DNA from 4 places in the Leptolyngbya sp. NIES-2104 genome. Region 2 is predicted to be linked to each of the others. Evidence: predicted binding sites of a transcription regulator. Region 2 holds the regulator's gene; each other region holds the start of a gene.
The links. The regulator NtcA, encoded in region 2, controls nitrogen genes in cyanobacteria. The targets are predictions, from matches to a motif close to TTTGTANNNNNNNNTACAAA.
Positions count from the first base shown of each region.

Region 1: a site for NtcA is predicted at 5,591-5,610, ahead of NIES2104_RS09770 (ferredoxin--nitrite reductase). Genes of this name have one in related genera too.
Region 3: a site for NtcA is predicted at 5,668-5,687, ahead of nadA (quinolinate synthase NadA). Genes of this name have one in related genera too.
Region 4: a site for NtcA is predicted at 5,006-5,025, ahead of NIES2104_RS15135 (MSMEG_0572/Sll0783 family nitrogen starvation response protein). Genes of this name have one in related genera too.

Region 1 is NZ_BBWW01000001.1:2,105,793-2,113,259, reverse strand. Features, by position in the region: gene NIES2104_RS09785 (nitrate ABC transporter ATP-binding protein) at 1-990, opposite strand, end outside; gene ntrB (nitrate ABC transporter permease) at 1,012-1,845, opposite strand; gene NIES2104_RS09775 (CmpA/NrtA family ABC transporter substrate-binding protein) at 2,109-3,440, opposite strand; gene NIES2104_RS09770 (ferredoxin--nitrite reductase) at 3,525-5,474, opposite strand; gene NIES2104_RS09765 (ubiquinol-cytochrome c reductase iron-sulfur subunit) at 5,764-6,138, shown strand; gene NIES2104_RS09760 (hypothetical protein) at 6,214-6,453, shown strand; gene NIES2104_RS09755 (HEAT repeat domain-containing protein) at 6,502-7,467, shown strand, end outside.
Region 2 is NZ_BBWW01000001.1:2,287,309-2,294,775, forward strand. Features, by position in the region: gene NIES2104_RS10540 (sigma 54-interacting transcriptional regulator) at 1-2,006, opposite strand, end outside; gene NIES2104_RS10545 (pre-16S rRNA-processing nuclease YqgF) at 2,080-2,493, opposite strand; gene NIES2104_RS10550 (DUF3084 domain-containing protein) at 2,522-3,916, opposite strand; gene ntcA (global nitrogen regulator NtcA) at 4,034-4,705, opposite strand; gene NIES2104_RS10560 (YdeI family protein) at 5,029-5,619, shown strand; gene NIES2104_RS10565 (PHP domain-containing protein) at 5,828-6,523, opposite strand; gene NIES2104_RS10570 (sensor histidine kinase) at 6,885-7,467, shown strand, end outside.
Region 3 is NZ_BBWW01000001.1:3,662,584-3,670,050, reverse strand. Features, by position in the region: gene NIES2104_RS17400 (SPFH domain-containing protein) at 1-165, shown strand, start outside; gene folP (dihydropteroate synthase) at 275-1,120, opposite strand; gene NIES2104_RS17390 (photosystem I reaction center subunit X) at 1,318-1,596, shown strand; gene NIES2104_RS17385 (rhodanese-related sulfurtransferase) at 1,598-2,410, opposite strand; gene NIES2104_RS17380 (SH3 domain-containing protein) at 2,513-3,241, shown strand; gene dacB (D-alanyl-D-alanine carboxypeptidase/D-alanyl-D-alanine-endopeptidase) at 3,247-4,566, opposite strand; gene nadA (quinolinate synthase NadA) at 4,677-5,636, opposite strand; gene NIES2104_RS17365 (hypothetical protein) at 5,864-7,453, opposite strand.
Region 4 is NZ_BBWW01000001.1:3,206,582-3,214,048, forward strand. Features, by position in the region: gene NIES2104_RS15110 (MSMEG_0565 family glycosyltransferase) at 1-974, opposite strand, end outside; gene NIES2104_RS15115 (sll0787 family AIR synthase-like protein) at 971-1,915, opposite strand; gene NIES2104_RS15120 (MSMEG_0567/Sll0786 family nitrogen starvation N-acetyltransferase) at 1,915-2,400, opposite strand; gene NIES2104_RS15125 (MSMEG_0568 family radical SAM protein) at 2,404-3,480, opposite strand; gene NIES2104_RS15130 (Nit6803 family nitrilase) at 3,482-4,462, opposite strand; gene NIES2104_RS15135 (MSMEG_0572/Sll0783 family nitrogen starvation response protein) at 4,469-4,951, opposite strand; gene NIES2104_RS15140 (CHAT domain-containing protein) at 5,336-7,467, opposite strand, start outside.

The DNA of each region.
Region 1 (7,467 bases), 180 kb from region 2:
TCTACCCGTCCGAATGCCTTCGGAAATGGCTTTCCAACTAGGTTCGCGGCTGAGCGTCACTTCTTCAAGTCCATGCTTCTTGAAGAAGCCTTTTTCTTGAGCAACAACGAGCGGCGCACAGTCGGTTAAGGGAACAAAGCCGATTTCGAGATTGACTTTCTCTAAGCCGTTTTTGGCGATCGCGATTCTCTCTTTCGTCTGACGTTTCTTTGCTCGTTTTTGCTGATTGAGGAAGTAAATCATCTCGTTTCGCAGAGCGTAGTAGCTCGGATGATTCACCACTTCCAATCGGGCGCGGGGGCGGGGAATCGGCACAGACAAGATTTGACCGATGTGTGCTTCGGGTCCGTTTGTTAGCATCACAATCCGATCGCTAAGCAACAATGCTTCATCCACATCGTGCGTCACCATAATGCAAGTCACATTGTTTTCTTGCGCGATCGACATTAACTGCTGTTGTAGATTTCCTCTGGTTAGCGCGTCTAATGCCCCAAACGGTTCATCGAGTAGAAGTAACTTCGGACGAATTGCCAGCGCTCTTGCGATCGCGACTCGTTGTTTCATCCCGCCCGATAGCTCTTTCGGCTTCTTATCGGCTGCGTGGCGCAGTCCCACCATGTCGATGTGACGCTCTACCACTTCATTCCGCTCAGATTTCGGAGCCTCTTTCATCACCTTTTCGACTGCCAGCGCGATGTTCTCGCGGACTGTCTTCCAAGGTAAGAGCGAATAGTTTTGGAACACCATCATGCGATCGGGTCCCGGTTCTGTCACTTGCCGACCTTCGAGAATCACGCCACCCGTCGAAGCTCGATCGAGTCCCGCAATAATGTTTAGCAGTGTGGACTTCCCACAGCCCGAATGCCCGATAAACGAAATGAACTCGCCCTGTTTGATCTTCAGTTCAATGTTCTTCAGTGCAATGTATTCGCCGCCATCCTTAAGCGGAAATACCTTATCAACGTGGTCAACTTCTAGGAAAACAGACATAGCAACTTAAAGGTGAAGGGTTTAGTGGTCAGAAGTAATGCGTGAACCGAGCCAGCCAACGAAGCGATCGAGCGCTAAACCGACTAAACCCACTAACAACACACAGATAATGATCTGGCTCATGCTGTCTTCGTTACCCGCGTTGTAAGCATCCCAGATTTTGAAGCCAATTCCACCTTCTGCTTTCAGCATTTCGGCAGCCACAATTGCTAACCACGCCAAACCAATCCCAATTCTCAATCCACCAAACACATACGGCACTGTAGACGGCACCAAAATGCTAAAGAAATACTCTTTACCCGATAGCTTCAGCACTTTCGCAACGTTGTTGTAGTCTTGCGGAATCTGCTGTACACCCACGGCAGTATTAATCACGATGGGCCAAATTGCAGTCACGAAAATCACGAAGATCGCAGCGGGGTTGTTATCTTGGAAAATCCCTAGCGAAATCGGTAACCATGCTAGCGGCGGAACGGTTCTAAGGACTTGCACGATCGGGTCTAAACCGCGCTGCATAAACTGGCTCACACCGAGCAATACACCGAGCGCCACACCCACGACAGCCGCGATCGAATAGCCTAAAGCCACACGCTGCAAACTAATCAGAATTTGCAAACCCAACCCTTTATCGGTACCACCATTGTCATAGAACGGATCAAGAATCAATTTCCAGGTTTGTTCTATGACTTTAATCGGTCCGGGCATTTTCGATTCTGGACCCATGCAGAGAACTTGCCAGATCACGAGAGCAACACCAACGCAAATCAGAACTGGGATCAGTAAGCTGCCATATTTTTTCAGCGCTTCTGAGGACTTAGACGATCGAGCGGGACGAAGAGAGGGGTTAATAGTCATGGAGGAGGAGGTTTTGGTGAAGGATGAACAGGGAAGGGCTTGAAGTTTAGCGTGTTTTAGGGATCTTCTCGCTTCGGTGTCAGTCCGCCCCGGAATGAAATTCGGGGCTAACAGTGCGAAGTTCGTTGAAACGGACTGAAGATGCTTGATTTGTCTTTTAGTCCCCTTTAATGGACTTCGTTCGATTAGCCCCGAATTCTATTCCGGGGCGGGAGCGAACGAAGCGAGAAATTCTAAAACACGCCTCAGCCCTTCGGAGTCACTTAGGCTTTCTTGATTTTCAAACTATCCAGGTAAGCTTTCGGATTTGCTGCATCGAAAGTCACTTTATCGAAGAAGGTTTCAACTCCACGCGATGCAGTATCTTTCGGAATTGCCGCTTCTTGCCCGATCAGTTTTGCAGCGTCTTGCCACAGATCCGATCGATTCACTTTGTCCACCAATGCTTTGACATCGGTATTGGCATCAAACTTGCCCCAGCGCATATTTTCAGTGACAAACCAGGTATCGTGGCTCTTGAATGGGAAGGAGGCACTCTCACGCCAGAACTTCATGAGTAAATCGCTGTTGGTTAAGACACGACCGTTACCCATATCAAACGTGCCTCTCGCCCGTTCGAGAATGTCATCCACCGGAGCTTTGATGTACTTATCAGCCGAAATGATTTTGCACATTTCTTCTTTGTTTTCGTCTTTGTCGCACCAGACTTGAGCTTCTTGCACGGCTGCCAACAATGCTTTTGCAGCTTTCGGATTCTTATCGACCCAATCTGCTCTCATTGCGAACGATTTCTCTGGGTGATTTCTCCAGAATTCGCCCGTGGTAATCGCGGTGTAGCCAATCTTCTTAGTGACTAAGCGATCGTTCCAGGGTTCTCCCACACAGAACGCATCCATCGTCTTAGTCTCCATGTTAGCGACCATTTGAGGCGGCGGAACGACGACGATATCGACATCGGTTTCAGGATTGATTCCACCTGCCGATAACCAGTAGCGCATAAACAAGTCATGGTTTCCACCGGGGAACGTCACCGCAGCTTTGAACTTTTTGCCTCCACTTTTCAACTCTTCGATTTTTGCTTTCAGCGGCGTGCTATCGACTGCAAGTTTCAAATCTGCATAGTCGTTCGAGATCGAGATACCTTGTCCATCCGTGTTCAACCGCGCCAAGATGTACATCGGGACAGGCGTGTTACCTTTGGTAATCTTACCTGCGCTTATGAAGTAAGGCATCGGGGTAAGAATGTGCGATCCATCAATTCCGCCCCGGTCTGAACCGAGTTCCAAATTATCCCGCACGACTGCCCAAGAAGTTTGCTTGGTCACGGACACATCTTTCATGCCGTACTTAGCAAAGTAGCCTTTTTCTAAGGCAATGATCAACGGAGCCGAATCGGTCAGTGCAATAAATCCAAGCTTGGCAGTCGTAGTTTCGGGGGCATCAGCTGCACTCACATTCACAGCGGGAGCCGCAGCGGGAGAGGAACCACTAGAAGCGCTTTTGTTCAGTCCAGTGCTACAACCATTGACCACCACTGCTCCAGCAGCGGTTGCACCAGCGGTGAAGAGAAACTTACGTCGTGAGAGATTAGACATTGAATCGTCCTTTGGGAAATGTACTGGGGAGTTAAGGGAAACTACAGCCGTTGCTGTGGTGTGGGAGCGAACAAACTTTAAGGGTTAGGCATCGATCACAATGCGACCCACGGGACGAGCGATGCAGGTGAGGATTTTTCCAGAAGCTCGATCGAGATCATCGAGGGCATCCGGATCACCGTCGTAACTGACTTCGCCTTCGAGTAATGTGCATTTGCAGCTTCCGCAAGTGCCCGATCGACAAGAGGAATCGATCGCAACTTCTGCTTGATCTGCGACATCCAGAATGAAATCAGCCTGCGTACAGGTCACTTCTTTTCCAGACTGAGCAAAACTCACAGTAGCAGGCGCTGCAACAACAGGTTCAGTTTTTACAACGGGCTGCGGACTCAGCACATACTCGAATTCTTGAAGGGTCGATTTACCGTTCGGCGTTTCAACTAAGGGACGCTCTAAGGTAATCAACGCAGCTTGAGCCGGACGCATCGACTCTGGCACGTCTGACCAGGGACGCGCTCCAAACTGCTCGGTCAAAATTTCGCTCAGAATCGGCTTGAGGTCTTCACAAGGAATGCTCTTTCTCACACAGGTTCCAAGTTCAGCGTGTTTGCCCACTTTTCCGCCCATGTAAAGGTCAACGCCTTCAACGGTGCGACCGTCCTTGCGAACTTTCGTGCCCATCAGTCCGATGTCTGCGACTTGCGGCTGTCCACAAGAGTTCGGGCAACCTGTCCAATGAATCCGAACGGGTTTCGGACAGTACAAATCTTGCTCTAGTTCTTGAATCAGCGCGACTGCCCGATTCTTGGTTTCAATCAGAGCAAAGTTACAAAACTGTGAACCTGTGCAAGAGACTAAAGCGCGAGAAAGAGCTTGAGGCTCGATCGAGAATCTTTTAACTAGTGGTTCTCTCAGCAGTGCTGAAACTCTCGAATCTGGAATATTCGGAATGATCACATTTTGTTCAACGGTAAAGCGAACTTCGCCACTGCCGTAAACTTCTGCAATTCGAGCCAAATCAAACAAGTCTTGAGCAAACATTCGCCCAACCGGAACGTGTAAGCCGACATAGTTTAATCCGGGCTGCTTTTGAGCATGAATGCCGATGTGATCGCGCTTGTCCCAGAGAATTTCATCTTTCGGAGCAGCGGGAATGAACGCATAGCCTAACTGTTTCTCAACGGCTTCCCGGAATTGATCTAAGCCCATTTCATCAATTAGCCACATCAAGCGGGCTTTTTGGCGATTGGCTCTCAATCCTAGATCGCGATATACAGTTAAGATAGCTTCGCAAACGGCAACCACATCACGCGGATCAACCCAAGCATTTAAGGGAATCGCCGCATCACAGCGTTTTGCGGAAAAGAAGCCACCGACGAGAACATTGAATCCTAACGTGCCATCTTTGTAAGCTGGAACGAAAGCGATGTCGTTGATTTCTGCATGAACGGAATTATCGCGGCAACCTGCGATCGCAATATTGAACTTACGCGGCAGATTGCTAAAGCTCGGATTGCCACGACCATTGTTCGTGATCATATCCTGCACTTTTCTGACCAGTCCGCGTGTATCAATCAACTCATCTGCATCAATGCCCGCGACAGGCGATCCGGTGATGTTGCGAACGTTATCCATTCCAGACTGGATGCTCGTCAATCCAGCCTGATCAAACTTGCGAAAAATTTCGGGTAAATCTTCGATCCGAATCCCGCGCAGTTGAATATTCTGGCGCGTGGTGATGTCCCCATTGCCGTCATCGCCGTAACGCTGTAGGATTTCCCCTAGCACGCGGGTTTGTCCACTGGTGAGAATTCCATTGGGAATCCGCATCCGCATCATGAACTTCCCCGGAGTGACCGGACGGAAGAACACGCCCAACCACTTCAAGCGATGATCGCGATCGGTTTCATCCATTGCTTCCCAGCCGAGCCGAGCAAACTGCTCTAACTCTGCTTTCACCGCAAGACCATCTTTCTCTGCTTTGAGTTTTTCAAACTTATTCAGGGTAGGCGCAGATGTGAGGGTGTCTGTCATGGGTTGAGCCTATAGATAAAGGTGTTCCAGAGCGAACACAAAAGCGGTCTTTTCGCAACCGTGATTCGGTGTAACGCTGACCGATGAAGTAAAGGTAATTGGGATTCCAGAGTAAATTCGTATCTATAGTTACAAAATATTTCGTAATATGACGTTTCTGCATAGACGCGATTCGCTTTCGTCATCTACCCCCAGAAATAGTAGATAGCGCGTACCTTAGAACAAAGAGCAATCGGAGAACACTATGCACCGTCGAACCTTTTTATCGTGGGCTTCTATGGGTTGGCTCATGAGTCGAATCCCGGCTGGACTGACTGCGTTTCTTGCGGCTTGTACGGGTCAGCAAAAGAGTGCAACTGGACTCGAAACGGTGGGCACGATCGCGGATTTGGATGCGAAAGGCGTTTTGCAAACGGAATCGCCTGCCCCAATTCTGGTGATTCGCAATCCGGCTGATTCAAAAACATTGATCGCCGTGAATTCGACTTGTACACATCAGGGGTGCTTAGTGGCTTGGAATGCGGAGCGAAAATTGTTCGTCTGTCCGTGTCATGGGGCGGCGTATGGAGTGGATGGCTCGGTGCAAAAAGCTCCAGCAACGAAGGCGTTGACGACGTATCCCGTTCAGGTGGATGGGCAGAATGTTCAGGTCAAATTAGGGTAATGCCCATTTGGGTAGAGGAAGGTCGATCGACATTGATCCACCGTTGAGTGAAGTCTAATTACTGGAGATTTGACCATGACTCAAGCAGCAACACAGAACGATCGCGCCCTCAGCAACCTCGAATATGACTTGCTAACGGCTCTTCAAAATAAAGCAGAAGCAGTAAAAGCATACGAAACCTACATTCAAGATGCCGAACAGCAACAATCTCAGCCTTGTGCTGAGCTATTTCGCAAGTTAAGAGATGCGGACATGCAAACGGCTCAAGAAATCCGCCATCATCTTCAACAAGTGATGCAAAACGGCAAGATGTAGGGCTTTTTAGGCGGTAGGGAGGAATTCTCTACCGCTTCAATGTAAAGATTGCAATTGATCGATGCTTTGACTGCAATTTGTGTTCGCACGATCGCTCAGTTCTGTGGCAAAGTAATTTTCAAGAACGAACAACGGGCGACGATCGTGCAAAAGCTGAGTGATTTCGAGATTTTAGAACAGGCAAACACTGCTGCAACGCTTCAGGATTGGGGACGGCTGAGTCAGGATTTACAGCAACTTCTCACCAGCGAAGAACAGTCAAAATTGTTCTCTGATCCGAACGCGACTGCTATCCTGCTCGATTTGGCAATGCAGGTTCTAGAGTGGGGCAGTTTTCAGGATCGATGGGACATTGCAAAGCTGTTTCCGAATTTTGGGATTGACGCGATCGCGCCTTTGATCGATTTTCTAAACGACGAAGAAGCTGATCCTGAAGCTCAATGGTTTGCTGTTCGGATTCTGGGAAGCTTTAACCATCCGCGTGTGATTGAAGCATTAATCGAATTGCTCAAAACATCCCAGAGTGAAGACCTTAATTCAATGGCAGTCTCGGTGTTAGCCAGCATGGGAAAAACCGCTGTCTCAGTGCTCGAAACATTGTTAGAAGAAGATTCGACCCGATTGTTTGCAGTTCAGGCATTGGGTCAAATTCGACGATCGGAAACAGTTCCGCTTTTGATGCAAGTGATTCGTGATCCAGAAGTTCAGATTCGAGCGATCGCGATCGAAGCCCTCAGCAGTTTCCATTCTGATGACATTACGACTGTTTTAATCGCAGCGCTGCAAGATGTTGCCGTTCAAGTCAGACTTGCAGCGGTGACGGGATTAGGATTTCGTTCGGATCGTTCAAACTTGGTCGGACAGCTTCGTCCGTTGTTGCTTGATTTGAACTTAGAAGTGTGTCGGCAAACTGCGATCGCACTGGGAAGACTCGGAACTTTGCAAGCCGCAACTGCACTCTATGAAGTTCTACAATCTCAACACACGCCGGAAAATTTAGCGATCGAGCTAGTT
Region 2 (7,467 bases):
AATAAGCAGATTTCCGCATAGCTCGGATGGTGTGTTGTCCAAAGTTCAATTCCAGGCGGGCGTAGGTTAAGTTCAACCGATCGATGCGGACAAGCTTTGAGACAAGTCATACACAACACACAATCGCGATTATCTTGAAGCTGTGCGGGATGAGAATAGATCGGACAGCCTCCCGTTTCCATACCTTCCCCTTTTTGGGGTCCGCCTTTGTAGCATTGATACGTGGTGCAAGATGCCGAACAGATTCCTTGCTGTGCCCGGAGTTCAATCATTGATAGCTTTGCGAATAAGCCATTCATTCCCCCGATCGGACAAAGATAGCGACACCAAAATCGCCGTTCAAACAACACTGAAAAGATTACCGCTCCAGCAGTGATCAACAACAATAAGCAACCGGATAGATAAGCTGTATTTTCTAAGTTCCAGAGTTCTTCCCACAGCAAAATCAGTGTGAACATTCCAAATAGGAACCATCCGCCCCATTTGTCCGCTGATTGTCTCGCCCAAGGTTGTAACTTTCGTGGATAGAGCCAGAGTGAAATCTTCTGTGCTAACTCGCCGTAAATCATGAATGGGCAAATCGAACACCAAAGCCGCCCGACAAAGGGGAATGAGATCAAAATCAGCATCCACCACCAAGCCCAAAATAGATTTAGTGCAACGTTACGATCGCGAGTTTGAGGTGCAACCATTAACACTGTTACAACGACTGCAAACACGCCTAACGTGAAACCATAGTTAATCCGATCCGTCCACCAAGGGCTTCTGAGAAACTGTCGTAACTTCGGATAAGCATTGAGCAAATTCACCCGGAATCGACGATTTTTATCGCCTGTTGACCAAAATACTTCTTCGGTCAGTTCCGAGCATTCTGCTTGTCGAATCGCTCGATCGAGTAAATTTTCAAGTTCAACATGATTTCCTGGAAAGTCATAGCCTTGAAGTCGTCGCATTGCTTCAGGGGTAATTTTCGGTTTTGCAATGCCTCGCGATCGAGCAATCAAACTGAGATAGTATTCTGCCTGCATTGCAATATCTGACTTTCTCACGCGCAAAGGTGGCACTTTGATCACATGATCCACGAGCTTGCATTTCTCTAATCGCGGCAGAATCTTCTCAGAAGTCATCAGAATTCGAGCTTGATACGATCGAGCTTCTGGCTGTGGTTCTCCTTCACGAGCGATCGGGGTAAATTTTCCCGTGGTTAAAAGCTGAACTAACTTTTCTTCAAACTCTGGTGAAATGTCTTCGAGATTGTTCAGCATCAATGTGCCTCGACCTACCCAATCGAGCAATCCAGGCTTATCAGAACGTCCAAATAGCTCCACAGGTTGTAAGGTGTTGCAATTCACTTTGATCAATGGCTCTTTGCGATCGCGTGATCCAAAGTGAATCAATGCTCCGGTGTTATCTTTTTCTAGTCCGGGTTCTCCAAAAATCAGCACAGAACCGCGATCGCTCGATGCCTTTTTAATGTCTTGGCGCAATCGAACCGCATAACGGCTGGTTCCAACAATGCCGCGCTTCACTTTTGGCACGAGATACGATCGCAGTGCAATCTGTCTTTCTCGCTCATACGCGAGTTCAGAAGCCACTTGCTCTAATTGGGCGGCAAGCTGTTGAGACACGCTCTGAGCAATTTCTGGGAACTGTTGCGCGATCGCTAAAAATTCAGTCCTTGGAATCGTCCAAATCACACAATCATTCAGTGTATTCGTCGTTTCTTCTGCCACCCGGTCTAGCAAAAGTTCTTTGAGATAAACGATCGCACCCGGAATTAAGCTCGTCACGTTTGCGATCGTGGTTTTACTGGTGCGATAGCTCTCTAAATGACCCTCATGCAGAATGTAGAGCGCTTCAGGCTGGGTGTCTTCGAGTCCGATGCGCCGATTGGCTTGAGTTGATTGTTCTTGAATCTGTTGCGCGATCGCGGTTAATGCGATCGGTGACAAGCCTGAAAATGCTGTCTGTTGCCGCAACCATTCCACCCGCTCTAAAACGTTCATGGTTCGCCTCTGAATGCGCGAACTCTATCCTAGAACTAACACCGCTCTAGATAGGACAGATTGATCGATAAACTTAACTCACCAAGCGTTCTAGATATCGCTCAATTAACAAAATCGCCACAATATCATCGATCGGTCTGGGGGGCGATCGCATTCCTTCAGGAATCAAACGGCTGAACCCCTTTGGAGGATACATTTGCCAAAAACGATCGCGTGCCTCTAATGAACTATTGCGCTCATCGACCGTTACCACACGCAAATCGGTTAATTCCTCAGCTAGTCGCCGTTTCCATTCTTTTGAAGAAGTCTGATCGCCCATCACTAATAGCGAAACTGGAAAGCGATCGCGCAAGGATTCGATCGTCGGAATCGCTCCCTCTGCACTGATCACTTCATGGTAGTAAAGTCTTCGATCGACCCCCATCACCGCTAAACCGCACTTTTGCCGCCCTGGATCAAATCCCAAAATCACTGGCTGTTCCGCCATGATGCGCCTCTACTCTCAAAAAAGTTCGTTAACTGGATGCTCTTAAAATCACTTGCCCGTTCTGCACCGCCACTAATTCTATTTTTAGAGGTCCTGCTGTGTAAGTCACTTGTGATGCGACCGCCCTAATCTCGATCGCAGTCGGATAACGTCGCAACTGTTCAATAAAAGGTCCAAGCGTTAACAGCTTCTCGATTTCGATGTTGTCGTTTAAAACCCCAGCGACACGAGCGCGGGAATTAGAAGCCGCGAACAAGTCCTGAATCGATTTCTGAAAGTCCTGAGACGAGAGTTTCGACGGATCAATCGTTTGCGATGCGATCGTATCTCCTTCGAGAAATACCACCCGATTCGGAACCGCATTGACATAAACAAACACCGCGCTATTTTCGCCCTTCACATAGTTGGCGCGGGCTTGCACACGAACCAGATAATCCTGACCGTCACTAATCTGCCGAATCAAGCCTTCCACTTCTGCGATCGGAATTTGGACAACTTGATCATTTCGCCCCGGTTGTAGCGATTGAATTGCCGCCCGATTCGCATACTGTAACAGTTGATCAACCGCTGCTCTTGCGCCTCCGGGTTCGACCACACGCACAACCGCAGAAGATAAGACTTGTGTGCGATAGATCGCTAAATCACCGCTCCGAACCAGTTGCACATCTCGCCCGAATTGCTGGAGCGCCTCAGTCAGCGCGGCACGTTGTGATTCCAATCGTTTCAGATTTTCTCCACGTTCTGCAATCACGCGATCGCGTTCACTAATTTCGCGATCGCGCTGTTCGATCACTCGTGTCCGCTCTGCAATTTCTTCATCTCGCGCTGCAATCTGGGTCTTCACCTGATCGCGCTGTTCAATCAATTTGTCTTGTTCGGATTGCAGTTGAGCGATTTCAGTCCGCAGCTTCTCAGCTTGACCCGAAACCGTCTCTAATTGACGACGAGTTGCATCGCGCTGAGCTTCCGTCGTTCGCAGTTGAGCATTGGTTTCCCGTTGCCGATCAATCGAGGTCTGCAAATTGGCATTAATTCGTTTGAGCTGTTCTTCGACTTGAGCACGTTCCGATCGCGCTTCTGTCAGTTGCTTCTCGACCTGAGCTTTCTGGGCATCAGTCGCTTTCAAATCAGCCGACACTTTTTCTAAATCGCGTCCTCGATCGCGCAATTCCGACTGAATCCGTCCGAAGTTCAGCAGCATTTCCCGGAAGGTCTTACTCGCCAGCAGCAACACGCCCAGCGTCGAAGCAGAAATTAGCGTTCCGGTTAAGATCGTGACGACGACAGCGGTTTGCTTAGGGCGGAGATTGAACAAACTGAGGCGGGCTTTTCCCACACGGGTTCCTAAACGATCGCCAATTGTCGCGATCGCTCCCCCCAACACCAGCACCACCAGAATTAAAATCAGCCCGACATCGGACATACTACTCCCAAGTCATCCCCCACCCAAAACGGTCTGAGGCAATTCTAGACCCGCCTTTCATTATGCCTGTTCCCTCTAAACTTCGGGCGCGTCCTTCAGGAAAGAATTTTAAGCGAATTAGGTGAATTGTTGACTCAGCGTTACAGGATTGTGAACGGTGATCTTTTTCTTGTGAATCGAAATCATTTTGTCTTGCCGCAAATCACCCAATAATCGAGTAACCGTTACACGAGTTGATCCGATCGCTTCTGCGATCGCTTGATGCGACAGTTTCAAATCGATCATGATTCCTTCTTGCGTCGGCACACCAAAATCACGACACAGAATCAAAAGAAAACTCACCAGGCGTGATCCCATGTCTCGGTGTGCCAAGGTTTCAATCATCATCTCGGTCTGAAGAATCCGCGATGATAAGCCTTTGAGCATTAACATCGAAAGTTCTGGGTTTTCTTTCAGAGCTTTTTCGACTTGTTCGATCGGCACTGAAAGCAATTCAACCGGGGTAAATGCGACCGCGTGATAAAAGCGATCGGCACGCTGTCCGGTAATCAGCGATAACACCCCGAACACGCTATTTTCTCTTAACAGCGCTACTGTAATTTCTTCGCCTGCTTCGTAGACCCGTGAGAGTTTGACCGCACCCTTAACGAGAAAATAGACTCGTTCCGCTGGATCACCCGGAAAAAAGATTGTCTTACCGCGTTCAAACGTCTCAATAACAGGAGGATACGCACCTCCCCCGATCTGACGAAACATTGTTGCGAGCGGTCTATCCTTGGTCACTACCATTTCTTTCCTTATCGTATCGAGTGAAACTGGAGCAGTTTACCGAGTCAGTAACGCGATGTGCACTTTGTGAACAATCGATGACTTTAGACCACTAAAACTGAGTCCTCAAATGGTTTTTGTACACTGCGCTACATTTTTGCTCTGATTTTGAAAATCTCCGTAAATTTTCTGAGTTCAGGTGCGCTATTTTCAGTAATATTGAGGTCTTCTTTTTGAGAACTGCAATAATTTCCACACATCATACCGTGAAAGCCACCAGGATGTAGACGCAACCCTTAAGGAATTGTTAATTCTCCTAAGTAAGAAAGTCAGCATTTTCAACCATGCCCAGATTTGAAGACCAGCTAGAAAAAATAGAAGTGATCGACCGCGCCACTTGGCGAAATTGGCTGCAACAAAATCATGAAACTGCGATCGGAATTTGGCTAATTTACTACAAAGTGAAAAGCAGTAAGCCGAGCGTCCGATATCCTGAAGCTGTAAAGGAAGCGCTTTGTTTTGGCTGGATCGACAGTAAGGCGAAATCGCTCGATGACGATCGCTATATGCAGATTTTTACACCTCGAAAACCCAAAAGTGTTTGGTCAAAATTGAACAAGCAATACATCGACGAATTAATCGAACAGGGCTTAATGACCGAAGCGGGGAGTAAAAAAATTGAAGCGGCAAAACTCGATGGATCTTGGACTTCTTTAGATGCGATCGAGGCGCTAATCTTACCGCCAGATTTGATCGAAGCGTTGGGAAAAAATGCGATCGTACAACAAAATTTCGAGGCGTTCAGCAACTCGACAAAGAAAGTGATTCTCTATTGGATCGAGAGCGCGAAACGATCTGAGACACGACAGAACCGAATCGAAAAGACGATCATCGCTGTTGCTCAGAATCGATCGCCCCTCGATCGAACTCCTTAAGAGGACGTTTGAAAAGTTCTTGTTTGTCGCAACGTCCCGCCCTGAAATAGAATTTCGGGCTAATCGGCGAAAGTTCTTTGAAAAGGACTAAGAGACTGAAACTGGCTCCCAGTCTACTTCAGTAGACTTTCGTCGGTTAGCCCGAAATTCATTTCAGGGCGGGAGGCAAACGAGAGCGAAAAGACTTTTTATACTTTTCAAACACCCTCTAAAGCCGCTGTAACAAGCTCATGCCATGCGTATCGGTTCCACAAGAACTGAGCAATCCAAGCTCTGTCTTTAACTCTGTCACCCGCGTCGTTTCTTTCGGGCTGGGCATCCAGGGCTTCGGATTGTTGTAGGCGTAAAACGTTTCCACCCCATCAATTCCGACCATCGCAGCGGCTGGAATCAACTCATTCGCCGATCGACGATATCGAGCCGGATGCGCCAACACCGCAAGCCCGCCTGCTTGATGAATTGCTCGAATCACTCGCGCTGCCTGAGCACGATCGCCTTGAGGAGCCGACCCTTGAAGATAAGACGCGATCGCACAATGATCTGGGTCAAACGCAAATCCTAGAATGTGCACCTCAGTTTCGAGCAGTCGAGATGTAATTTCAGTGCCCGTCCAGAGATGCGGTAAATCTGTCCCGGATTGCGCCTGCATGTAGCTCTGTGCGGTACGGTATCCGCTGATCTGATGGTGATCCGTGATTGCGAATCCTTTGAGCGATAAATCGATCGCTTGTTGCGCTAACGCTTCGGGGTGTAGCTGCCCGTCCGAGTGCGTTGTGTGCATATGGAAATTGTAGGTGAGCGGGCAACTTTCAGCCGTCAGTGAAGCGAAAACCTGTCGTAGCGCTACCGCATCCTGCGCGGCGGGTAAGGTTTCAGTCGAACTCGAAGCAAGATCAGCAGTCATAAAGCGCCTCAAACGTTACTGCCATGTCACGGGACTATATCTAATGTAATGTACTGCTTAAAAAATCGTTTCAGTATTCAACACTCAGGGTATTGAGTATACCTGATGTCATTCATCAGTCACATTGGCAAAACTGGCACAAGTGGCATTTATGCGACACCGCATTCGATGATAGGGTATATAACCAATCCCCCCTAGATGCATTTTTAAATGAGTTCCCGCCTGTGGTAGTGTTCCTGTGACTTAGCCGTAATTCGGCGCGGCGCATTCTTGCAGCACTCTGCGGGACGAATTGATGTCGCCCTCTCTCAATCGTCCTCACAGCGGCATATCGGCTGATTTTGGTTGAGTTCCTGAGACTATGATTTCTAGTACGAATAATGGCGGGTTCGCCCAGCAGGTGGAAGCAATTCGGCAACGTCTTGCCTCAATTCGCGATCGTCTCTTGGCACAGTCTAGCGTGAGTTCCCCAATCCAGACTGAGATTCAGCAAGAGCTACAGTCTGCGATCGATGTCTTGCAGACGGCACGATCGATGATTCAACAGGCGGAATCGAGTTCGACGATCGAGCAATTACGAGCTTCGGTGCGTGAGAAGGAAACTCTACTGCGTGAGATTCATCACCGAATTAAGAACAATTTGCAGATTGTGACGAGCTTGCTCGATTTGCAGGTGATGAGAACGCAAGATACGGATGTTCAGGCGCTGTTACGGAGTAATCAGAGCCGAATTAGTTCGATCGCGCTAGTGCACGATCGACTCTCACAATCGAGCAGTACTCATTCAATTCGATTGGGTGAATATGTGCAGAGTTTGGTGCCCATGTTGATTCAAACTTACGCGATCGAGCCGAATCAAATCACGCTCAGAACGGCGATCAGCGGCGAGATTGAACTCGCTTCAAATCGAGTTGTTCCGGTCGGACTAATTTTGAATGAACTGA
Region 3 (7,467 bases), 1.4 Mb from region 2:
AAAGATTACGTCACCGCAAGTATGGAACTGGGTCGAAGCGATAATTCTAAAATCGTCTTTATGGACCCACGTGCTTTGAATGAAGCTGTAACCGATTTGATGGGACATGCCGAAGTGATCCAGCCTCGCGATCGCGGCAATATCGACGGAAACGGTGACGCTTAGAGATTAGGAGGCTAGGGCGTGTTTTAAAGCCTTTTCACTCCGTTGCTCACCCGCCCCGAATTCCATTCCGGGGCGGAAGTGAACGAAGCGAGGGGTTTCAAAACACGCCCTAGCCCTCCTTTTTTTCTCGCCAAATGGCATCGGTAACCCGGCAAGCATCACGCATTTCTGCCACATCATGCACCCGAACTACATCGGCTCCATTGACGATCGCGCTCACACAAGCGGCAGCCGTTCCCCACACTCGCTTCTTTGGATCAGGCTGGTCGAGAATGTGCCCGATAAAGCTCTTGCGAGACGCTCCGACTAGAATCGGACAATTTAACGCTTGAAAGGCTTCTAATCGTCTGAGAATCTCCAAATTTTGATCGTACTTTTTCGCAAATCCGATTCCTGGATCAATCATGATTTGAGAAATTCCATGTGCGATCGCGCTTTCAATTCGTTCTTGCAAGAATTCGTTAATTTCCTGAATCAAATTCTCATACTGCGTGAGGGATTGCATTGTTTTCGGTGTTCCTTTCATGTGCATCAGAATGATCGGAACACCTAATTTACCAACGGTTGAAAGCATCTCTGAATCGAAGACCGCTCCAGAAATGTCATTGATCATATCCGCTCCAGCAGCGATCGCTTCTTTAGCAACTTGCGATCGAGTCGTATCTACAGAGATCGGAATCTCAAACTTCTGCCGAATCGCTTCGATGACTGGAACGACGCGATCGAGTTCTTCCTGCAATGTCACCTCATCAGCATTCGGGCGCGTGGATTGTCCACCGATGTCGAGAATGTCCGCACCATCTTCGATCATTTGAGCCGCTTGAGCGATCGCATTTTCCAAGGTGTTGAACTGTCCCCCGTCGCTAAAGCTATCCGGTGTGACGTTTAGAACGCCCATAATGTAGGTTCTTTGTCCCCAGTGGAAGGTCGATCGCGGTAGTTCCCAAGCTTGCATAGCATCATTTCAGAGTGTGAGACTTTGATCATCTCATCAATGCTCGTGCGCGTTGAAGATTTTAGATTCGTGCTCGTGAAATTAGCATCAATCTCGTTCCCTACCTTTAGGTAGAGATTGATTCCGGTACTAAGACAGACGAAAAACAGAAGTCGATCGACCAATGATAGTTCCAGTATTGTTATGGAGTAATCGCTATGCTGTCGAATGTACTTGCTGCTGCGTTTCAACTACCGCCATCGGGTGAATTGTGGAACTGGCAAGGCACACCCTTTATCGTCGGTGCTTGCTTGCTCGTATTGTTAATCGGTTCGCGCACTATCAAATATCCTCATACCGGTGCAAGAATGCCGCTGCCGTTCTCGAAATCGCTGTTTAACAACATTAGTGTTGCAGGATTCCTAGCTTGCATGAGCTTCGGTCACATTCTCGGCTTCTTGCTGACTCTGGGATTTGCAAACACTGCACTCCGATAGTTCAAGTCTCTGCACAGTAGGGACAAGATTCGCCAGGGTGATAGTGCGATGAAGCTTGATCAGTTTGAGAAAGCGGATATCCACAGGCTTGACACATTTCATAAGAGCCATCATTCAAACCGTGAGTAACCGCGACTCGCTGATCAAACACAAAACATTCACCCTGCCATAAACTTGCTTCGGGTGGTACTTCTTCTAAATATTTGAGAATGCCACCTTCTAAGTGATAGACTTCCTCAAATCCCTGAGAAAGCATGTAGGACGAAGCTTTTTCACAGCGAATTCCACCCGTACAAAACATCGCTACTTTCTTGTGCTGAGTCGGATCAAGCTCGGATTGTACATAGTCGGGGAACTGTCGAAATGAAGCAGTTTTCGGATCGATCGCACCTTTAAAACTCCCGATCGAGACTTCAAACTGATTCCGCACATCAATCACCGTTACGTCTGGATCAGAAAGAATCTCATTCCAATCCTGCGGTTTCACATAAGTTCCAACTTGCCGAGTCGGATCAACTTCTGGACAGCCCAGCGTGACGATTTCCTTTTTCAGCTTGACTTTGATGCGATCGAATGTGCGCAAGTCTGTTTCCGATTCCTTCACGCTCAAATCTGCAAATCGCGAATCTTGGCGTAAATGATCTAGAACTGTGTCGATCGCGTCTCTTGATCCGGCAAGCGTTCCATTAATGCCTTCTTGCGCTAATAGAATCGTTCCTCTCAAATTCTGCGCCTGACAGAGTTCGAGAATCGGCGATCGCAATTCGACATGATCGGGCAGTGAAACAAATTTGTAAAACGTCGCAACCAACATAAGCCCCAAGAAATCCTGAATATTTAGTTTAGCGCCTAGAGTTTTCCGTGATTCGATCGACAATGATTGAAGCTGAATTTAAGAGACTCTCGCTTCTCATCTATGCTGCTCAAATCATTTCACCTTCTCGGATCTGCTGCTTTGATCGCGCTCATTGTAGGCTGTTCTTCTCAATCTCCAACTATTTCAACTTCTCCTACTCCGATCGTCTCCACCTCTCCCAGTACTCAGTCCCTACAATCGAGTCCTGAAGTACCACAAGCCACAGTTAAAAAAGATTCGCGCACTGTTGAGAAATGTGTGATTCGGATGGTGAAAGTGAATGACCCAGAATCGCCGCTAAACGTGCGATCGACTCCGAACGCTGACTCGAAAGAAAACATCGTAGGACAGCTAAAAAATGGCACATTCGTAGACGTGCAAGCTGAAGAAAATGGCTGGTTCAAAATCAGCGGCGAGACTCCGGGATGGATTGCTCGATCGAGAACCGAACATAGCTGCAATGAACGAGTTGAGCGGATTGAATTAGGGCAGGGTTCGATCGAAATTCGCGATCGCTTTATTGGTGGTGGAATTCACAGTTATCGCTTCAAATTCGACAAAGGACAGCGGATCACCGTGACGAGTTCTAGCGGGCAGCTTCCGCTGAGCCAAAGGCAACGCGGTTCGATCTTTCCGGTGATTATCGCGCCAGATGGAAAAGCGATCGTTGGCTCACCGGATCAGCCGAGTCCCTGGACAGGTGAACTACCTGAAACTGGAGAATACACGTTTCAGTTTGAATCGAACTTTAAAGGGTATGCGTATACGTTTTCGATCGATGCACGCTGAATCTTCTAACAATCCTGCAATCGCGTTAGAGCCACCACCAAACTATCGACAGAAGCGCGAACCGTCGAAGCAGAATTCCCAGAATTCACCAGGATACTAAATACGATCGGTGAATAGTTCCGAGGAGTCACATATCCCGACAGCGCCACCACGCCGGAAATCGTTCCAGTCTTTGCTGACACAATTCCTTGAGCCGGAGTGCCACGAAATCGGCTACTTAAGGTGCCACTCACTCCGCCGACCGGCAGCGATCTCCGAAAGGTTGCCGCATCCGGTCGCAGTGCCATCGCTTGCAAAGTTTGCACAAACGCTTCTGCACTCGCACGATTGCTCGAAGCCAGTCCCGAACCATCGACCATTCTGTATCGATTGGCGTTGACCCCCAACTCAGTGAGAATCGATCGCACTGCGGCAATTCCGCTCGTCGTCGTGTCTAAACTATTTGGGTCTTGCAGGCGACCTAATGTTTTTAACAACGCTTCTGCATACGCATTATCGCTATCCTGATTTGTGGAAAAAATCAGACTCGATAACGGCGGCGAAATCACAGAAGCAAGCTCCACTTCTCCCACAGGTGCAGGAGTCCGCTTCACCAGCGTTGAACTTTTCACTTGAATTCCTGCACTCGCTAATCGACTGCGAAACTCTCCAACAAAATTGTTGCCAGGATTAGAAATCGCATAAGAATAAGTGCTGTTCTGATTCAACATCAAACTATTAATCAGCGGCGCATAAGGCTCACCGCGATGCGTCGGATTCCAATTCGGATTAAATTCCGCACCTCGAAACGCCGTATCATCTCCGATCAGTTGATTGACTTGCCGAATTCCCCGCTGACGAAGTTGTTGTGTCAATGAATTCAACTGAGCATTTCCAAAGCTCGGATCACCCTGACCAATCACTCGCAGCGTCGCCAAATCAGGCGTATTGCTATTACCAAGTACAGGAGTCCGAATTTGATACTGTGCTCCCAATCGAACCAGAGCAGCAGCGGTGGTAAAAATCTTGTTGTTCGAGGCGGGCGCGAGTTGCGTAAACGGATTGCGGGAATAAAGATTGCGTCTAGTACCAGGGGCAGCTTGAGTCTGAACTAGCACACTCCAATTTGCAGGTAAACCATTCACAATCCGATCGAGACTATTTCCCAGTTGCGCTGGACAAACTCCACCATTGGTTGGGCGAGCAGGCGCGGGAGTGCGGGGCGGGAGCGGTGACGGCTGGGTGCGAGGGGGTAGGGGGAGCGGGGTTTGAGCGTAAACGGACAGTGATTGAAATGCCATCGACCAAGCCAGCGGAACCGAAATCAGCAGCGGAGCGAACTTCATAGAGACAATCCGGGTAACATTTCCAACGGCATTGACTGCAACACCGTGGAATTTGTTGCACGATCGAGCCGCAAAACACCCTGATCGATCGTGCAAGAAATCGCTGATTATTATACGCTCATCGATAGCATTTTCTGAATCGGACGTAACGCTGCAACGCGAGTCGATTCTGGCAATGTAATCTCAGGAGTTTTGTGCTTCATGGCGAGATACAGCTTTTCGAGCGTGTTCAGTCGCATGTGAGGACATTCATTGCAGGCACAGTTGTTGAGCGAGGGGGCTGGAATGAATTGCTTTTCTGGAGCGGCTTTCTGCATTTGGTGAATGATGCCGGGTTCCGTCACCACGATAAAAGAACGTCGATCGCTCTTCTGACAGTATTTCAACAATGCGGTCGTTGAACCAATGTAATCGGCATGACGTAGAACAGCTTCCTCACATTCTGGGTGAGCAATCACTTCGGCTTCAGGGTGCTGAATTTTGAGCTGCACCATCTTCTTTTCGGAAAAGGTTTCGTGTACGATACAACTTCCCTGCCACAGCACCATTTCGCGTCCGGTTTGTTCCATCACGTATCTACCGAGATTGCGATCGGGCGCGAAGATAATCGGCTGATCTGCCGGAATTTGATTCACGATTTTGACCGCATTAGCGCTGGTGCAAATAATGTCACTCATCGCCTTGATATCTGCGGTGCAATTTATGTAAGAAATTACCAAATGGTCTGGGTATTTCGCCTTAAATCGGGCAAATTCATCGGGCGGGCAGCTATCCGCAAGTGAACATCCAGCATTGAGATCGGGCAGCAAAACGAGTTTATCTGGGTTAAGAATTTTCGCGGTTTCTGCCATGAAATGCACTCCAGCGAAAACAATCACATCCGCGTTCGTTTCGGCGGCTTGTTGCGACAAACCTAGCGAATCTCCTAGATAATCTGCGACATCCTGAATATCCGGATCTTGGTAGTAGTGTGCTAGAACTACCGCATTGAGTTCGCGTTTGAGATCCGCGATCGCACTAAATAAGTCGCGTGGCAGTGCAGGTTTTGTCGGAGCAGCAGTGGTAAACATAGCGCGATCGATTCAGTAGAGAGTTTCAATAATTATAGTCTAAACTACCAAAAACAAAAGCGCTGTTTTAGATGGATTTACCAAGATTGCAAAAAAGGAAGCGCAACGTTGCGCTTCCTGATTGATTTGGATTGAATGGGTGTTAGAGGATGTTTGAAAAGTGTCGTTCATTTCAGGGCGGGCGGCAATCGAAGCGAAGGAACTATTTATACTTTTCAAACACCCTCTTAGAGCGAAAACGGTTCTGGTAATCCCATTTCAGGAATACGATCGAGTTCAATCCGATACGTGCCATAGAAACCCGTTCCGATCACATCAAATTCCCATCCGCCCTCAACTGAGTTCATCGGCATCGCATTGTGCAGCGGATCATCGCTCATAAACTCTTCGCTGTTATACAAATACAATTGCAGCGAAGGTTGCAACACCGCACGAATATAGTATTGTTTTGCGAACACGATGTTATCTGAGAAGCCTACACCAAAAGCATCTCGCTCACCGATGTAGAATTCGAGGCGCATGACAAAATCAGACTTTGATAAACTCGCGCCCGTGTTGAGATAGCCTTCCCAAATTAGCTTCTGATCGTCTGCCCAAGGAAACGCTAAATTCTCATCGCTAAAGTCTCCGGTGCGGAACGGACCGTAACAGTTTTCAGCTTCTTTACTTTGGTGGAATAGTTCAAAATCTACTCCGCGAGGTTTCACCGAAACACCAAAGAAAAATTCACTTTTGCCGAAGAAGTCGAAGCCGCGTTTGATTTGCGCCCGGACTTGTCTCAATCGCGTTCTGACATCGCCGTAAAAGAAGCGAGTCGTAATCTCATACGATTCACGGGATGAGACGATCGAGTCAAATCCGCCATGTGATTTGTTAATGAAAGTCCGGGGTGCGCCATCGATTTGAGCACAAGCCTGTTTCACTAAACCATCACTGCGGTTGAAGTTTAGACCGAGTTCGCCCTCGATCGGGGAAATTCGATTTAGAAAAGATGCGGTTTGATTGCGATATGCCCGGTAGTTCGTGCCCACCACACACAGTAAGCGATCAACTGGAAAATGCTGCGAGAAATTCACCGCTGAAGCTGGATTGTTCGGGTCGGCTTGGTTTTGTGGATTGAAATGCTCCAGTTCATTCGTAGACTCGATCGGTAACCAACGCAACTCTCGTAAAAGTTGGAAAGATACCCCTTTGTGCGGTGTTCCTAAAGTGACGATTTTATTGATTGCTTCATCGGCAGCAGTCGCGCTGCGTTTTGGGTAAGTTTTCTGAATTGCCTCACGCACGACTAGACCCCCCATCGAATGCGCGATGATGTTGACTTTGGGTTTATCACCTTGAGACTTGAAAGCGCAGAGCGTCCGAATAAAATCGATTAAACGGACTAAGGCTTCACCGTAGATTGGGAAAGTACGATCGCATAAATCGTAATAGCGAAAGACCCATAAACTTTTCCAGGGATTGTCTGATTTGAGGAAATGCAGCGCCATTGCAGGATCGATGATCACTCGACCGCTGAAAAAGCTTTGGTCAAACTCTTTTAGTTCATCAGGAATCACAGGCGGATTTGCCATCTGGTTTGGATAATACCCCACGACATTCGTCGCATCGTTGTATCGCCAATCCGACTTCATGAAGCGCAGAATCATCCCTTCATAAATATAGTTTTCACCGCGCTTTTGCGGGTATACACTGCCATCATTAAATCCTTGATAAGTTAATCGCCGCTCATCAGCACTGTCCCCCGACGCAAATCCACGAATCAAGATAATCGGTAAGGCTTGACGCGTTGGGGCAGACCACATCAAATCAGACATAAAACGCACCTGTG
Region 4 (7,467 bases), 920 kb from region 2:
GATTGAGCGATCGCATCTACTGAGTACGGATCAACTAAAAGCGCTTGTCGATCGTTCAAAAACTCAGTAAACGGAGCTTGATTAGAAGTAATCACAGGCAATCCGCTTGCGATCGCTTCAAGAATCACTAAGCCCCAGCCTTCTTTGACTGATGGAAAGACAAACGCATCTGCACTTCGATACAGGGCGGAAAGTTCAGCATCTGAGAGAACACCTGTTAAGATTATTGCATTTTCTAGGTTTAAGGATTGAGCGATCGCGAAAAATTCATCCCGGTACGATTGATAATCGAACAAGGTTGCGCCACCTGCAATGATCAATCGAGCCTTTGGAAACTGAACACGAACTTGATTGAAGGCTTGTAACAATCGGATAGAGTTCTTACGGGGTTCGATGCCGCCGATGGTGAGATAGATAGGTGAGCCGTCAAATTTTAATGATGCGCCGTTTGGTGAAAATCGGTTTAGATTCACGCCATTGATCACACGGGGAGCATTAATTTGATAATGCTGTTGGAGTTCGGATTGAACGCGATCGCTGACACACAAACAAAGAGAAGCTTCACGAATCGATCGATCTTGGCACTGTTGAAGATAGATGCTGCTGTAGTCGTCAATGTGATGAACCGTTCGGACAAAGTGCGGAATTTTCCCTTGCTTGAACAACGTTAGAAGAGCATTTGCGGCGAGACAGTCCTGAGCATGGTAACAATCATAAGATTGCTGCGATTGTTCCAGATAGCTGACAAATTCCTGAATGCGCTGATAGATTAGTTTATCGATCTCACCTGAAGCAGGTTTTGCAGGAATGAATTGAGCTTCACAAGAGAGCGGGTAATCGAAGCCTGTTCCATCTTTATCAAGTGCAAATACAGTTACAGAATGATCTAAATGATGGAGTGCGTTTGCAAGTTCCAGGGTATGAATGACGCTGCCTCGCGGCTTGGTTGAGTAGGTGAGGAGCGCGATTTTCATTTTGAGAATCCTGTCAGTTTTCGCTCAGACAAGTCCCAAAAGTCGATCGATGTTTCTTGCGATCGCAAAACTAATTTCGATCCCATCTCAATTGTTCCGACAATCTCACACACTAAATCTTGCTGCCGAAAATGCGCCTGAACCATCTTTGCATTATCCGGAAAGACGCTGAGCAAGAAACCATAGCTCGGAAAGCTAACTAACCATCGATCGAGTGCTAAACCAGGCGGACAAGGAACACGATCGAGATCCAAAACTGCCCCACAGTTTGACGCTTCTAGTAACATCAACAATGTTCCAACAATGCCGCCGTTGCTAATATCCTTGCCTGCATTGCACAATCCTGCTGCTGCAAGAATCGGTAAGATAGATAAATTCGATCGTAATTGAATCGGATCAGCTTTCGTTGCGGCATTCCAGAAGGGATACTTCGGGTGAGCTTCTCCGCGAAAGTCAGTTGCAACTAACAATACATCTCCAGGCTGAGCATCAAAGCTCGTGATCAGATGCTTCGATCGTCCTAAAATTGCCACCGAAAGCGCAGTGTAGGAACTATGGCAATTCGTGTGTCCTCCCACGATCGGAACATTGTAGGTGCTAGATGCAGCTTTCATGCCTGCCCAAAGTGGGTCAACCTCTTCAACAGATTTGCTCCAAAGTGTATCGACAACCGCGATCGGGGTTCCTCCCATTGCATAGATATCACTTACATTCACCATGATCGCAGACCATCCTGCGAACCACGGATCTTCTTCTACGAACTGTGGCATCATTCCTTCAGCCGCGAACAATAGATAGCCATCTCGATCAGGAATTGCTGCACAATCATCACCGAGTTTTACGCCTGTCTTCCGTTTCAACGCCTCCGCAGCAGTTTGAATGTCTTGTTTTTGGAGTAGACTTAGCGATCGCTGAAGCTGCTCAGCCAGTTCCGGTAACATTACGATGCCTCTTTGATCTGTAACACTGGGCGTGGTTCGGTTCCTGGTGGGTAAAAGTTCAAATCAGCTTCCATCAAGTGATGCGGTCGATCGCAGATGATTAATTCTTCCTGAGATTCCCAATGCAGTCGCTGAAAGAATCGGACGTTTTGAAGTTGAACTGTTGCAAGAAAGCGATCGCATCCCCAAGTACTCGCAGTTGTGACCGCTTTGTAGATCAATCCTTTACCAATCTGCCAACCTTTACGATAGTCGGCATGAGTTCCTAATCGTCCGCCATACCAAACTCTCGGTTCAATCTCATAGATTCTCACCACGCCAACAATGTTCGATTCATGCAGAGCAATGATCGGATAAGCAATGTCATCGAGTTCATCGACATCATCTTGAAATAGCTGTTGTTCTTCGGTAAAAATCGATCGACGTAACTCAAAATAAGCCTCAATTTCCGCCTGAGACTTTGCTAATTTGAACTGATAGGACATAGATTACGATTCAAAATTTGACAACGCTGAACAGGCTCCACACTTTCCGCAACCTGCCTTAATTTCTGTCGAAGATAAGTTCGATCGCTTTAATAGTTCTCCTACTTGTTCATACAGTGAAAACATAAAATCTGCTTTGGGTGCGGGATGCCCTTCAAGCGGTGTTCCCATAATCGGCACAAACGGCACGACGAATGGATATACGCCTAAATTAATTAAGCGATCGCACATTTCCACTAGCGTTTCTAAACTGTCTCCTAGCCCTGCCAGCAAATAAGTACTCACCTGACCCCAACCAAATACTTTTACCGAAGCTTCAAATGCCCGGTAGTAGTAGTCCAACGGCACCGAAGCTTTTCCTGGCATAATCTTTGAGCGAACAATCGGATCTGCTGCTTCTAAGTGCATTCCTAAGCTATCAACTCCTGACGATTTCATGCGATCGAACCATGCAAAATCGTCTGGCGGTTCGCACTGCGCCTGAATCGGTAAATTAACTTTCGCTTTAATCGCGGCTGCACATTCTGTGAGATATGCTGCACCTCGATCGCTGATATTCGGTGTTCCGGTGGTCATCACCATATGTTTAACACTATCTAATCGCACTGCCGCTTCCGCCACTTCTGCGAGTTGAGCAGGCGTTTTTCGGGCGATCGTTTTTCCAGCCGAAAGCGATTGTCCGATCGCGCAAAATTGACAAGCTGTTTCCGAATCGCTGTAGCGCATACAGGTTTGTAAAACCGTAGTTGCTAACACGTCGCGGCTATGAAGCAGCGCAATTTTCCAGTAAGGCACACCCTCAGCGGTCTTTAGATTGTAGAAATTAGGTTGCTGTGGAAAGCTAATCGGCGTGATTGGCTCTCCGTACAGTTCCAGAACCTGTGCGGTCTGATCAATGCCATACGGTGAAGTAGCAGCGGGTGAGTTAAAGACGGGAACCATGACTGTTGTTCCATCGATCGTGATTGCTTTGTGATCTGACGGTCCTGCGCCTCCTTTTCGTCCCGTTGCGCCAATGTCCGGATCAATCAGTTTTAACCCTTGGGATTGTAGATCCGCGATTAGCTGTTGTTTATTCATGTTAAGGATCAGAAATGAGCATCGATATCTGTTCTGGCGATCGCACTTCTAGATCTTCTTTAAGCACCGTTTGCGGCTCGAAATTTGCCTGCAAATGTAACAGATCCGGGCGGGAATAGTGCCCTACCGAATCCATCATGCGCTTGCGTTTTGTGATTAAAGAAAAATCGAGATCCGCGATCGCAATTCCTTCCCCTTCGGTAATCGGTGTACAAAGATGATTGCCTTCAGGCGAGATGATAGCAGTGTTGCAACCTCCACTTAGTACTTTCTGAAGCTTCTCATCGGGCGTAATTTGTGTGACTTGTTCTGGAGAGAGCCAACCTGTCGCATTCACCACAAAACAACCTGCTTCTAAAGCATGATGGCGAATCGTGACTTCGATTTGATCAGTAAAAATCTGACCGACCATCGAACCTGGAAACTGTGAACAATGAATTTGTTCGTGTTGTGCCATCAGTGCAAATCGAGCAAGCGGATTGTAGTGCTCCCAACAGGCTAAAGCTCCGAGCGTTCCGGCAGCCGTCTCGATCGCTTTTAACCCCGCACCATCTCCTTGCCCCCAAACCATTCGCTCATGGTAGGTTGGCGTGATTTTACGGCGTTTTAGCAACAGAGTTCCATCGGCATCATACACAAGCTGAGTGTTATAGAGCGATCCATTGTCCCGCTCATTTACACCCACCACGACAACAACGCCATACGATCGAGCAGCCCGACTGATTGCATCTGTAACCGGACTCGGAACCGTCACGGCTTCTTCGTACAATCGCATATGCTCCTTACCCATCAGCACCGGAGGCTGAACAAAAGAAAAGTAAGGATAGTACGGAATCACCGTTTCGGGAAAGACGACTAACTGTGCGCCTTCCTTTGCGGCAGACGCGATCGCAGTTAGAACTTTCTCGGTGGTTCCATTGCGGCTAAACAGTACGGGACTGAGTTGAACCGCTGCTGCTCGAACGATTTTGGCATCTGTCATTGTGGTTTAGAGCGTCCAAGTATCGAGGATAAACGCGCCATCTTTGCGGTGCATCAACACTAAGTCCAGCACATCCAGCGGATTGATCGGGCGAATGCCGGGAGTAAGTGACGGTTCACCATGTCCGTACAGGGCTTGGAGTGCAAATCGGCAAGCATAGACTTTGCCACCTTCAGACATGAATTTGCTGAGTTGATCATTAAAGTTTTGATGCCCCGGAAAAGCGGAGTCGCCTAGCTTTGGAAAGCCTCGTTGTACACCGAGGGTTACACCAGGACCATAAAGCAGAATTGAAGTCTCAAAGCCTTTGCGTAAGAGGCGAGTTGCTTGCAATAGGTTCACAAACCCGATCGAGCCTTCAAACGCCACCGTGTGAAACGTGACCAGAGCTTTTTCGCCCGGTTCCGCTTTGACATCAGGAAAAACTTTCTCTTCGTAATCAACAAAAAAGTCGCCAGCTTGATGGGCGGGAGCAGTAATCTCAGGCATGACGCTCTCCTTTTATGAGTTTGGTGCCAGATTAGTTGGGATTGGAAACAATCTTTTGTAATGCTTGATACCAAATTTTTAACTCTAACGATAGTACTAGGTAGCGCGATCGATTTCGGTGATTTCACTGCTGAAAGTTAAATGTACCTATTGATTTCAACAGGCGCGATCGCGTTTAAAACTACGTCAGCTCGATGAATTCTTTCGCTCCGTTGTTTGCTCGCCCCGAAATAGAATTCGGGGCTGACAGTGCGAAGTCCCTTCAGGACTGCAAGCCCTGACTTCATGCGTCTTTAGCCCCCTTTAGTGGGCTTCGCACGATTAGCCCCGAATTTCATTCTGGGGCGAGCAAACAACGGAGCGGAAAAACTTGTCGAACTGAGGTTAAAACCAATTCCCCACCAGGACAAATGCAGACCACAGGCGCGGATGCTGGTTCTGTCGATTCTCTGTTTGTTCAATCAAACGAACTTGTGCAGCTTGGAGGGCTTCGGCTTTGCTCAATTTACGATCGCTCAGCCCCTCGTAAAACAAATCAACTAGATTAGCAGTGCCTTGATCAGAGATAAACCAGAGCGAAGCTAACGCGCTCTTTGCACCGGATTGAACCGCTGCACCCGCAAGCCCTAGAATCGATCGACCATCCCCCACGGCTGTTTGACAAGCCGTTAGTGCTAAAAGCTCAATTTTACTGTCTTCACCAGAGAGATCCCGCAGCATTTTTTCGAGTTCAATCAGCGTCAAGCGCTCTTGACCACCCGTTACCAAAAACGTGTCTTCTTGCGGATCAGCCCCAAACTGACCATGTGTGGCTAAATGCAGAATCGAATAGCTGCGCTCTTTTAATGCCTTTTTCAGATTGGCTTTTGTGAAGTTTGAATCTGCAAGCACTCGGCTTCCAGGCAATCGTTGTTGAATACTTTCTGTTTCTCGGTTTGTCGCAGGTAGCTCCGGGTAGAATTTGCCCTCGATTGTTGCGGATTGACTGGCGCGGAGTGCCAGCGCCGATCGAGGTTCATTTTTGGGTACAGACAAATCGACCAGCGATAAGCTCGGCACTGTTGCGATCGCATAGTCCTGAATCAAAAACTTTTTACCATCGTGCAAAGCTGCCATCGGCATACTTCTGAGCAATCCATCCTGAGCAAAGACCAGAGTTTTAACGCCGTCTGGAATGAGAGGGCGAATGGGTTCGATTAGGGATCGATAAAGCTTTTGGGCATTCGATCGTTTTGGATCAAACGGGGCGAGACTATTGTCTTGGAGTTGATTCCGAAATTGATTAATCGATTCTGCTAACTCGATCGATGTGATCGGAACGAATCGAGTCTGAGAAGGCTTACCTTTTAGGTTGAGAATAATCACCAGTTCATTGTTCAGCACAATATGGTTAATCACTGCGGTTTTACCGTCTTGGGTAGCGGTATTGAGGGCAACTTGAACCGCTTTTGCAGTTGCATCTGTACTTAGATTTTCAGTCGGTCGCGCCGCCGCGAGAATACAGTCATTTCCGAAGTAGTTTTGCAGTTCTGCCAGTCTGAGCGAATCCATTACCCGTAGCACAATTTCAATATTGTTCGGGTCAGATAATGTATTCGGTTGAGCTTGTTTCAGGCGGGCATCACTGACTGAATTTTTGCTCATGTTCTCTAAGCCGACTCGCAGCGTGATCAAACTTCGATAGATCGGTTCAATTTCATCGCGGAAGTTGAATTGCAGCTCTCGATTGGCTTCGAGAATGTCACTTCTAATGATTTCTAGCGTCCGAATCGATCGTTCATAAGCTGCGATCGCGTTTTGAGTTTGTCCCTGACTTTCTAAAATTCGTCCGAGTTCCCATTCCCAAAGATACAAACTATCTTTAGCTTCGAGGTCTTGATCGGCGGTTGTAATCGCCTGTTTGATCAAAGGAAGGGCAGCTTCAGGACTGCGATCGCGTTTGTACAATCGTCCGAGTTCTCCGACCGCAAAAGATTCGGCTCTAAGATCTTTAATAGCTTGAGCCGATCGAATGGCTTCCTTTAACAATGACTCGGTTTGTTGAGGATTTTCTGTGCTCAGTAGTTTAGCAATGTCGATCGCGGCATACGATCGCACTCGATCAGAACTGACCTGACTCAATAAAGGAATTGCTTTCTGTAGGTAAGGCATCATCATTGCCGTTTCTTTTCTACGGTGATAAATCGATGCCAAACTCAAGAGCGATCGCAGTTCAGCTTGCGGATTATTTTGGCTGATCTTCAAGCTGTCAGATAGAAACTTAATCGCCTGCTGCGTGTCGAGTTCTGCTTCGGTTGTCCGTCGTTTTGCTTCTCCTGGATCTCGTGTCCGGGCGGATTCTGCTTGCAGTTCTCGCAAGGCAGCGCGGCTAGTATGAGCATTACCGAGACTGTTGAGCAATGATAAAAGATGCGTCGCTTGGTTCGTACGGGTTGCCAACTGGTAAGCGGTGGTCAGCGCTCTGATCGCTTTTTCTGACTCTCCACTTAAGCGATACGCATCTCCTAAACTGCCAA